3 linked regions of the Thalassoroseus pseudoceratinae genome follow. The protein of the gene in region 2 binds, or shares a complex with, the protein of the main gene of each other region. Links are inferred from orthologs where the notes say so. Each region holds a gene or a part of one and is shown on either strand. Other genes may lie near its edges.

Region 1 (3,284 bases), on a different replicon or contig from region 2:
AGGATCACCCGACCGAACTCATCAACCGTGGACACGACACACTTCGAAGGGCCGAAATGGCAACGGATCGGTATCAAAAACGTCGCGACAAACTTTTGCGAGCATTGCGGAAGGCGGATGCTCCTCGACTCTTGGTCACGAACGAAACCAATGTGTCGTATCTGACAGGCTTCACCGGCGACTCATCGACTTTGCTCGTCGATCGCGATCGGACAATACTCGTCAGCGATACCCGCTACGAAACCCAAATTTTGGATGAGTGCCCGGGGTTGGAAACGGTGATCCGTACCAATCGGGAAAAAATGACCGACAAACTCGGGGAGTTGGTCGGCAAATTGGGGTGGACGTCCCTCGGTTTCGAGAGTGATGCGATGACGTTCGCTCAATATTCCGCCTTCGACGAGGCTACGGAATCAACCGATTTGGTGCCGCTCACGGGGTTGGTCGAAGAACTTCGAGCCATCAAGGACGCCCAGGAAATTAAGGAAATTCGACGTGCGGTCCTATTGGCCGAACGCGGTTTCGATGCCCTTAAAGCTACGCTGCGACCGGGAGCCACCGAGTTGGAAGTGGCACACGATTTGGAACATACGGTCCGACGACTCGGTTCGCCGGGGCTGGCGTTCCCACCGATTGTCGGCGTTGGCGCAACGGCGGCGTTGCCTCATGCACATCCGGGAACACAGCAGATCAGTGAAGCGGGCTTCGTGCTCGTCGATTGGGGGGCGACTGCTCCGAGTGGCTATCGAAGTGACTTGACGCGAGTTTTGGTGACCGGTAAAGTTCCGGCGAAACTGCGGAAGATCTACCAGGTCGTTTTAGAAGCCCAACTTCAGGCCATCGAAGCGATTCGACCGGGAGTCCCGTGCCACGAAGTGGACGCGGCAGCCCGAAATGTGATCGAAAACGCCGGTTTTGGTTCTCGGTTTGGTCATGGATTAGGTCACGGCATCGGCTTGGACATCCATGAATCACCGCGAATGTCACCGGTTGAGAAAGCGGAATTAAAACCGGGCATGGTGATTACCGTTGAGCCGGGAATTTACATCCCACACTGGGGTGGAGTGCGGATCGAAGACGACGTACTCGTCACGAAAGACGGCTACGAAGTGTTGACGTCCGTTCCCAAACAGTGGGATGAGGCGGTTGTGGCTCTGTAATCATCAGGCAGCGGAAAACGAGAGTCAAAGAGGCAGAAAAATGGATCAGGAGCACAACGACTCGCCACAGGCTTCGGAAAGCGGTTCGTTCGATCTCGATAAACTCCGAGAGTTGGTCGAGATGATGGAAAAGCACGAACTGACAGAAGTTTCGCTCCGACGTGGTCGAGAACGCTGGCATCTCAAGCGGGGACCGCAAGAGGTCTACCAGACGACACCGGCTGCGTTTGCAACACCAGCTCCCGCACCAGCGGCACCTGCACCGACACCGGCAGCCAGTGCGCCCGCAGCAGGGGAAGCCGAACCGGCGAAACCTGGCATGGTCATCAAGGCGGAAGCCGTCGGAACCTTCTACACGGCTGCCTCACCGGATGACCCACCGTTCGTGCAAGTTGGCTCGCGGGTCGAACCGGATACCACGGTTTGTCTTATCGAAGCCATGAAGGTGTTCAATCAAATTCCAGCAGGCCTCAGCGGGACCATCGCAGAGGTTCTCGTCGAGAACGGCGAAGCTGTCGAATACGGAACACCCCTGTTCCGAGTCACCCCGTAACCCTGTGACTGTCCGCGAAATTCCAGAGCCGCGACCGACGTCGTCGAGAAATCATGTTCCAACGCATTTTGGTGGCCAACCGAGGCGAAATCGCCCTGCGAATCATTCGAGCCTGTCGTGAGATGGGCATCGAAACCGTTGCGGTCTACAGTGAAGGCGATCGCGACGCGCACTATCTGAGTTTGGCGAACGAGGCTTATTGCATCGGCCCGGCGTCCGCATCGGACAGCTACTTGAACATCAAGCAGATCATTTCGGCCGCCGAGGTCGGAAATGTCCAGGCGATCCACCCCGGGTACGGGTTTCTTTCCGAGAATGCCCACTTTGCGGAAGTCTGCCGGGATTGCAAAATTGCCTTCATCGGACCACCGCACGAAGCGATGGCCAAACTTGGTGATAAAGTCACCGCGCGGGAAATCGCGGAGTCAGCGAACGTCCACACCGTGCCGGGTAGCGATGGCCTTCTGACGACTGAGCAAGAAGCATTGGAGACGGCGGAGCGGATTGGTTATCCGGTCTTGATCAAAGCCACCGCTGGTGGTGGTGGGAAGGGCATGCGAGTTGCCCGGAACGATATCAGCTTGAAAGCCGGTGTGAAGCAAGCCGCACAGGAAGCGGAAAAGGCGTTCAAAAACGCCGGTGTTTATCTCGAAAAATACATCGAGCGTCCGCGTCACGTCGAAGTCCAGATTCTGGCCGACCAACATGGGAATGCGGTTCACCTCTGGGAACGTGATTGTTCCTTGCAGCGGAAGCACCAAAAACTCGTTGAAGAATCACCCGCACCGAATCTGCCGTTGGCCGTCCGACAAGATATCTGCAAGTCCGCCGTTCGGTTGGTTCAAACGGCCGGTTACTACAATGCGGGAACCGTCGAGTTCCTCGTCGACCAAGACAACCAATATTACTTCATCGAAGTGAATGCCCGGATTCAAGTCGAACACCCGGTGACGGAGCAAGTCACGGGAATCGACCTAATCAAACAGCAGATTCGAGTGGCCGCCGGTGAGGAATTGTCCCTGCGTCAACGTGATATCGAGTGCAACGGATCGGCTATCGAAGTTCGGATCAATGCCGAAGATCCCGACAACGACTTCCGTGGCTCACCAGGACGAATCACCAAACTCCGTTTGCCAGGTGGGCCCGGTGTTCGGTTTGATTCCCATGTCCACGAGGGATATTTCGTCCCGCCGTACTACGATTCGATGATCGGCAAACTCATCGTGCACCGAGAGAGCCGAGCCGAATCCATTGCTTGCATGCGTCGTGCCCTCGACGAATTCGAAATCGAAGGCATCAAGACGACCATTCCACTACTGCGGAAAATCTTCAATCACTCCGCATTCAGCGATTTCCAGGTCGATACCACGTTTATCGAACGCACCTGGATGAGCTGATCGGGCGACGGTTCAAGTCGGAAGAATACGGGCTTGTGTTCGCGGAATCGCTTCGGATTCCGCGGAAAGACTTACAACGGGCGAGACTCGTCTGCGCTGATCCTCGCATGTGGTGATTGCCTCGACGTACAAACGTCCGGGAATTCTTTTCAAACAACATCGAGACTCGGATTG
Region 2 (3,248 bases):
ACACCTTTGTGGTCGGCAGTGCCATCTTCAATACCAATGATTATTCGGGAGCGATTAAAATGTTGAAATCGGAAGCCGAATCGAGTTAGATCTGTTTTAGTTTTCAACGTCGTGAGTTCGTCCTGGCTCAAACGAGTGAGGTTTAGGACTCTTCGCAGTCATCTCGGACAACAAGAATCGCCAGCCGATCAATTCGAACATCATCGCCGGTCGTCATTTCTCGGTCAGCGTTCCCGAGTTGACGGCTCCGCAACAATTTTCAGACTGACCCAAGTGGACAGGGAGCAGTGCAAGTCGGCCTGCCACATGTCAGTTTTCTCTCTTGTGAATTAAGCCATGCCACAGGTCGTCATCATTCGGCCCGGATGCACGGATTTCGCCGAGCAGAACCGGATTCAGGGGGCGCTTGATATCCCATTGAATCCGCGCGGACTCCAACAAGTCGAGGAGGTCGTTTCCCAACTGGCGGAATGCCCACTCGAAGTCCTTTACGCAGATCCCAGTGAAGCGTCTCGGCGGACAGCCGAAGCCATCGCCGATGAGTTGGGGATTTCGGTCAAATTGTCTGAGGACCTGAGAAACCTCGACCAAGGGCTTTGGCAAGGTCTGCAAATTGATGACGTTCGCCACAAGTATCCCAAAGCCTACAAACAATGGCAGGATTCCCCGGAAACCATTTGCCCACCGGAGGGGGAAACCGTCCCCGAGGCATTGGAACGGGTTCGCCGGGTGTTGCGGAAGCCGCTCAAGAAACGTAAGGTGATGGGAATTGTTGTCGCCGAACCGTTGGCGACGATTATCGCCTCGATCGTTCGAAAAGAGCGTTTGGAAATGCCCGAACCGAATTGCCAATGCCATGCGGCTCCTCGTTTGGAGTTCGTGGAGTCCAGTGGCACCATTGCGGAATCATTGCCGGAATATTTGACGCCTGTGGGGGTCTCCGGGGACAGCGCTCCCGTGACTGAAGAGGCACGCCCGCATGGAAAGGATTCGCCGTGAGTGGGGGACCACAAACCGAACCAACTGCCACAACTTCAATTGAGAATTCGGCACCAAGCAGTCCATCGAATGTTGAAGGGAACCGGCCCGTGAAGCGTCCAAAACGGGGCGTGCCCGAGGGGTTGTGGATTCGTTGCGATGGTTGCCGTGCGACGGTATTCCGGAAGCAAGTCGAACAGAATTTGGGAGTCTGCCCCGAGTGCGACCATCACTTCTACGTGCCGGCTCAAACTCGAATCGCGCAGCTCTTGGATGAAGATAGTTTCGAAGAATGGTTTTCGGAGCTGTCTCCCAGTGACCCTCTGGGCTTCAAAGACAAGAAGCCCTATGCCGAGCGTCTGATCGCTGAACAGAAGAAAACCGGGTTGAAAGACGCTTGCGTTGTCGGACGCGGTTACATGCGTGGTCGCCCGCTGGTGTTCGGATTGACAGACTCCGCATTCATCATGGGGAGTATGGGGTCGGTTGTCGGCGAGAAGCTCACGCGGGCCATCGAAAGTGCAACGAAGCGAAAGTTGCCGGTCGTCATTGTCAGCGGTTCCGGTGGCGGTGCCCGAATGCATGAAGGCATTCTCTCGTTGATGCAAATGGGGAAAGTGTCCGCCGCGCTCGCACGGTTTCACGAAGCGGGCGGATTGTTTATCTCCGTTCTGACGAACCCCACAATGGGCGGGGTGGCAGCGAGTTTCGCGTCGTTGGGCGACATTATCATTGCTGAACCGAAAGCCCTCGTGGGATTCGCCGGCCCACGCGTTGTCGAGGCTACGGTGAAACAGCCACTCCCGAAAGACTTCCAAACCAGCGAATTCCTATTGGAACATGGTTTCGTGGATCGGATTGTCGCACGGAGAGATCTCCGCAGCGAGATCGCCCGGATCTTCGACTATTGCGGCCAATAATTGACCTCGACCGATATTGAATTCTGACGGGATTCTGTCTTGTGATCGATTTTTTCAAGAAGCTCCTGGGCGGCGGGAAGAAAATCACCAAGACAGACATCGACTCCCGCTTCAACAAAGTGGGACGTGTCGGCCAAGGAACGATGTCGAAGGTCTGGAAGGCGATCGACTACACCACCGGTCGGACGGTCGCGTTGAAGGTTCTCGACAAGGAAAAAACCGAGAAGCTGGAGGCTCGGTTCAAAGGTCTCGATCGCCCATCCGAGGGTGAAATTGCGATGCAGCTTAAGCATCCCAATGTTGTTCGTACCCTCGAACACGGTTGGACTCGCGACGCGGAACAATTTCTGGTCATGGAGTACATCGAGGGGAGCGGGCTCAGTTTCCATGTGCTCAATCAGAGCAAGTTGCTCCAGAAAAAACGCCTGGAATTCGCAATTCAACTTGGTCAGGCGATCGAATACTTCCATCGGGAAAACTGGATTCACCGAGACATCTGCCCGCGAAACGTCATGGTGGACGAGAACAATGTGGTCAAGCTGATCGACTTTGGGCTCGTCGTGCCGAATACCCCCGACTTTCGCAAGCCGGGCAACCGCACGGGGACCGCTCAGTATATGGCACCGGAACTCGTGAAACGGCAGCCCACGGATCAGCGGATCGATGTCTATTCGTTTGGGATTACGACCTACGAAATGTTTACCAAGAACTTCCCTTGGAAACTGAAGTCGAGTTCGTTCGAGGCGGTGGTCCAGGCGATCAACAGCCCGCCAACACCCATTCAAGAGCATTGCCCCAAAATCGACGCTGAGTTAGCCGAGGTTCTGATGAAAGCCATCGCCGCACGACCGGACGATCGGTGGTCGTCGATGACGCGGTTATTGGAAGCTTTGCGAACGGTTCACGCACGCACCGCCACCGGTCTGACGACCTCCAAACAACGCTCGTAGTTCTTCCCCCTCTCCCATCGCGACCTCTCTTCCTGTCTGTTTCCATGCAGCATCTTGCCGAATTGAATCCGCCGCAACGTGAGGCGGTTTTGACGAATTCCGGACCGTTGTTGGTGTTGGCCGGAGCGGGGACAGGAAAGACTCGCGTCATCACTTACCGGATGGCCGAACTGATCCGAAACGGGACGCCAGCGGAACGCATTCTCTCGGTGACGTTCACGAACAAAGCCGCTCGCGAGATGCTGGGGCGAGCAATGAGTTTGCTTGGGGGGCGGCGAAAAACGAAGCCGACCATCTCCACGTTTCACTCGCTGTGCGTGAAGATCCTGCGTCAAGAAATCACTGCGTTGGGGTACCCCGCTGATTTCACGATTTACGATCGTGGGGATCAAGAAGCCGC
Region 3 (3,185 bases), 990 kb from region 2 along the record:
ATGCTGCGGAAAAAAATCGGTAAACTTCGGGCAGCCGCCGAACAATTCAAAATCGACGCCCCGCAGGCATCACTCCATACAAACTTCAAGATGGCCGTCATCTCGTTCGATGCGGGAGTCGGAGAATTGGAAGCGATTCTTGCCCAGGCGTCTGCGTGAACTGCAGTAGATTGACGCAGGCAAAACTGGTCTCGCGGCTAATTCCTTTGTTCGATATGATGGATGGGTGGATTCGAAACGTCACGGATTGGCGTCACCGAACCCACCCATCAAATCATTGGACCGGATCGGTCGAACGGAATGGAATCCGAAGCCCTCCCAGTTGAATCGTCAGATACTCCGATTGCACCAGCTCCTGCGTGGTTGGCCGTCTCACGGGGTGTGGCGCTATTCTTGGGTACAATGGCTTGGCTCAACTTGCTAGGGGACTTTCGCCAAGTTGGTCCGCATGCAACATTCTGGTGGATGGACGGCGTTATTGTCGCCCGCCCAATCGCACGAGCTGGCCTGTCGCTTGCGGCGATGCTCCTGATCGGGTTCGCCGTTGCCCCACGGTTTCCACTTCCCATGCGTCTACTGACGATCTGTGGATTGCTGATCGTCTTCGCGTTCGCGTTGGAACGGACCTTCCAACACTACCGAATTACTGCGTCTCCGTTACAACCCAACCGCGTCCTGTTTCCGCTCTCCCTGCAAATGGCCGCCTACGCTGCAACCGTTCTGGCCGGATTGTTGGCTGGTCGGCGAGTTGTCGGGCGTCCTTGGAGAGACGGGGGTATCGCAGCATTCGCGGTCTGTGTGTGCTTTGCAGGCTTCCCGCTCGCTCAGATGCACTGCGTTGGGGCATGTCCGTCAGATAATTCAGCGGATGTGATCGTCGTGCTCGGGTTCCAAGATGACTGGCACGCACTGCCATCCCATGAATTGGACCGTCGGCTGAATATGGCGAACGAGATGGTCGGGCATCAACCGGGATTGCAGGTGGTTCTTTGCCGATCCCAGCAATCATCGCCGAAGCCCGATGTTCTTACGCTCACACGCGCTGACGAGGAATCATCGGTGCGACAGTTCGTCGGCAACTCGCTTGAGACCTCGCTCGAATCCGCGATTTATTATGCAAACGAGCAGAACTTCCGCCGGCTTGCGGTTGTCACGGATGCGTACAGCCTTCCACGCGCCAAACTACGATTGCAACAAGCTGGTTTCACCGTGTTGCCAGTACCACTGCACAGAACCACTCACCAGGTTCGTTGGCGACACGTCATGCACGAAGTCGCCGCCTTGTGGTGGTGGTACCTGCGTCCGCTTGGTTAGTCGAATCTCGGCGACGATTCCGAACCTACGCCGCGGCCGGGTCTCCACCTTCTTCGAAAACACCGAATCGGCGGAACTTCTCGTATCGGCGATTGAGCAGTTCGTCTTTGGGGATCGTGTACAACTCTTTGAGTGCGGCGTTCAGTGATCCCCGCAACATGGTGGCCATCGCCCGGTGATCGCGGTGTGCTCCGCCCAATGGCTCGGAGATGACTTCGTCGATCACGCCAAGCTGTGCAAGATCGGGAGCCGTGAACCGGAGAGCTTTGGCGGCTTTGTCTTTGTGTTCAACGCCTTTCCAAAGAATACCGGCACAGCCTTCTGGGCTAATCACTGAATAATACGCGAACTGCAAGACAGCGATATGATCGCCAATGCCGATCCCCAATGCACCGCCCGACCCACCTTCGCCGATCACCACGCACACGATCGGCGTGTTGAGCATCGACATTTCTCGCAGGTTCAACGCGATGTTGTAGGAAATACCGCGTTCCTCGGCGTCCACACCTGGATAAGCACCGGGTGTATCAATCAGACAGATGATCGGCACTTGAAACTTCGCCGCCAACTGCATTTTGGACAGTGCTTTGCGATACCCCTCCGGATGGGCACAGCCGTAGTAGCACTGATTCCGTTCCTTCAGCGTACGGCCTTTTTGTTGGCCGACGAGAAGAACTTTGTGGTCATCCAACTTGGCGAAACCGGTCACGATTGCCCGATCGTCGCCGAACGCTTTATCGCCGTGAAGCTCCACGAACTCGTCGAAAACCAACTCCAGATAGTCCAAAGTTTGCGGACGGTTCCCATGACGCGAAACCAAACAAACCTCTGCCGGATCGAGGTTCTCGAAGATCTCTCGTTTCATCCGAGCGATTTCGACCCGCATGTTGCGGATGGCGTCTTTCGTGCCAGGCGTGGGATCAGGCTGATTTTCGAGAATTTCGAGCTGTTGTTCCAACTCGTAAATGGGACGCTCAAAAGGCAGGATGTTGATAGGAGCCATAGTCGTTCAATTTCTGGCGGATCCGGGAACCCAAGTCTCTGTTATCAAGGAAGCGTCTCGATAGAATAGCAGTCACTCGACCGATTGAAAACATCCCGACCAATTCCCGGCATCAGCTCCCGCAACAATGACCGAAAAACCACGAGATTGGGACAAACGTTACCGAACAGGAGACATGCCCTGGGATTCTGGGTTGCCTTCACGTGAACTCCTGCGGGTTCTTGATGAACAAGCGATTCCACCGGGATCGGCCCTCGAACTCGGCTGCGGAACCGGCACCAACGCCGTTGCATTGGCAGAACGTGGATTCCACGTGACGGCTGTCGATCTATCGCCAACAGCCTTGGAATTTGCTCAAAAGAAAGCGGATGCCAATGGTGTGTCGGTCAACTGGCAGTGCGGTGACATCACCGACCTTTCCTTTGTGGAAACTCCTTTTGATTTCCTGTTCGATCGGGGATGCTACCACTGTGTCCGGAAGATTGATCTGCCGGGATTTCAGGAAACCGTCCTGTCTGCCTGTCGTCAGGGAACTCAATTGTTAATGATCACGGGGAACTCCAACGCTCCCGGTTCGGGTGGACCGCCCCGTTTGTCGGCTGATGAAATTCGCACGGACTGGTCCGAGTGGTTCGATATCGGTTTTTTGCGGGAAATTCATCTCGAAGATGCGGGTGGTGTTGAGGGACCGTTGGCGTGGTCTTGTTTGATGACGCGAAACGCAGCCCCCAAGCGTTCCCAATAATGTGGGCCATTGCAGAAGGATCAGGAATTTCGTGTACGATTTGATCGGAGATATTCACGGGCATGCCGACGCTCTGGTTCGGTTGCTTGAACAATTGGGGTACGTTGAATCCGACGGCGTTTT

Evidence for each region. Proteins that work in one complex are often made in the same cells at the same time.
Region 1: the proteins of accD (region 2) and accB are in contact, whole or in part, in a solved structure (PDB 8UXZ), measured with the Escherichia coli proteins. The link is inferred for Thalassoroseus pseudoceratinae from one-to-one orthologs.
Region 3: the proteins of accD (region 2) and G6R38_RS00730 are in contact, whole or in part, in a solved structure (PDB 8UXZ), measured with the Escherichia coli proteins. The link is inferred for Thalassoroseus pseudoceratinae from one-to-one orthologs.

Annotation. Positions count from the first base shown.
Region 1 is NZ_JAALXT010000002.1:280,227-283,510, forward strand. Bases 104-2,956 are described here. They hold accB (acetyl-CoA carboxylase biotin carboxyl carrier protein), read left to right. Parts: upstream 104-1,200; coding sequence 1,201-1,713; downstream 1,714-2,956. Other genes in these bases: G6R38_RS06745 (M24 family metallopeptidase), read left to right, coding at 104-1,160; accC (acetyl-CoA carboxylase biotin carboxylase subunit), read left to right, coding at 1,767-2,956. Also shown: more of G6R38_RS06745, read left to right, coding at 57-103; more of accC, read left to right, coding at 2,957-3,110. UniProt on the Escherichia coli protein: This protein is a component of the acetyl coenzyme A carboxylase complex; first, biotin carboxylase catalyzes the carboxylation of the carrier protein and then the transcarboxylase transfers the carboxyl group to form malonyl-CoA.
Region 2 is NZ_JAALXT010000001.1:1,199,469-1,202,716, reverse strand. The notes cover bases 151-2,967. They hold accD (acetyl-CoA carboxylase, carboxyltransferase subunit beta), read left to right. Parts: upstream 151-1,037; coding sequence 1,038-1,898; downstream 1,899-2,967. Other genes in these bases: G6R38_RS04405 (ATP-dependent helicase), read left to right, coding at 2,893-2,967; G6R38_RS04410 (serine/threonine protein kinase), read left to right, coding at 1,940-2,848; G6R38_RS04420 (histidine phosphatase family protein), read left to right, coding at 337-999. Outside these bases: rpe (ribulose-phosphate 3-epimerase), read left to right, coding at 1-89; more of G6R38_RS04405, read left to right, coding at 2,968-3,248.
Region 3 is NZ_JAALXT010000001.1:205,875-209,059, forward strand. The notes cover bases 329-3,082. They hold G6R38_RS00730 (acetyl-CoA carboxylase carboxyltransferase subunit alpha), read right to left. Parts: upstream 2,318-3,082; coding sequence 1,340-2,317; downstream 329-1,339. Other genes in these bases: G6R38_RS00725 (YdcF family protein), read left to right, coding at 329-1,314; G6R38_RS00735 (class I SAM-dependent methyltransferase), read left to right, coding at 2,445-3,062. Also shown: G6R38_RS00720 (amidohydrolase), read left to right, coding at 1-159; more of G6R38_RS00725, read left to right, coding at 223-328; G6R38_RS00740 (metallophosphoesterase), read left to right, coding at 3,094-3,185. UniProt on the Escherichia coli protein: Component of the acetyl coenzyme A carboxylase (ACC) complex. First, biotin carboxylase catalyzes the carboxylation of biotin on its carrier protein (BCCP) and then the CO(2) group is transferred by the carboxyltransferase to acetyl-CoA to form malonyl-CoA.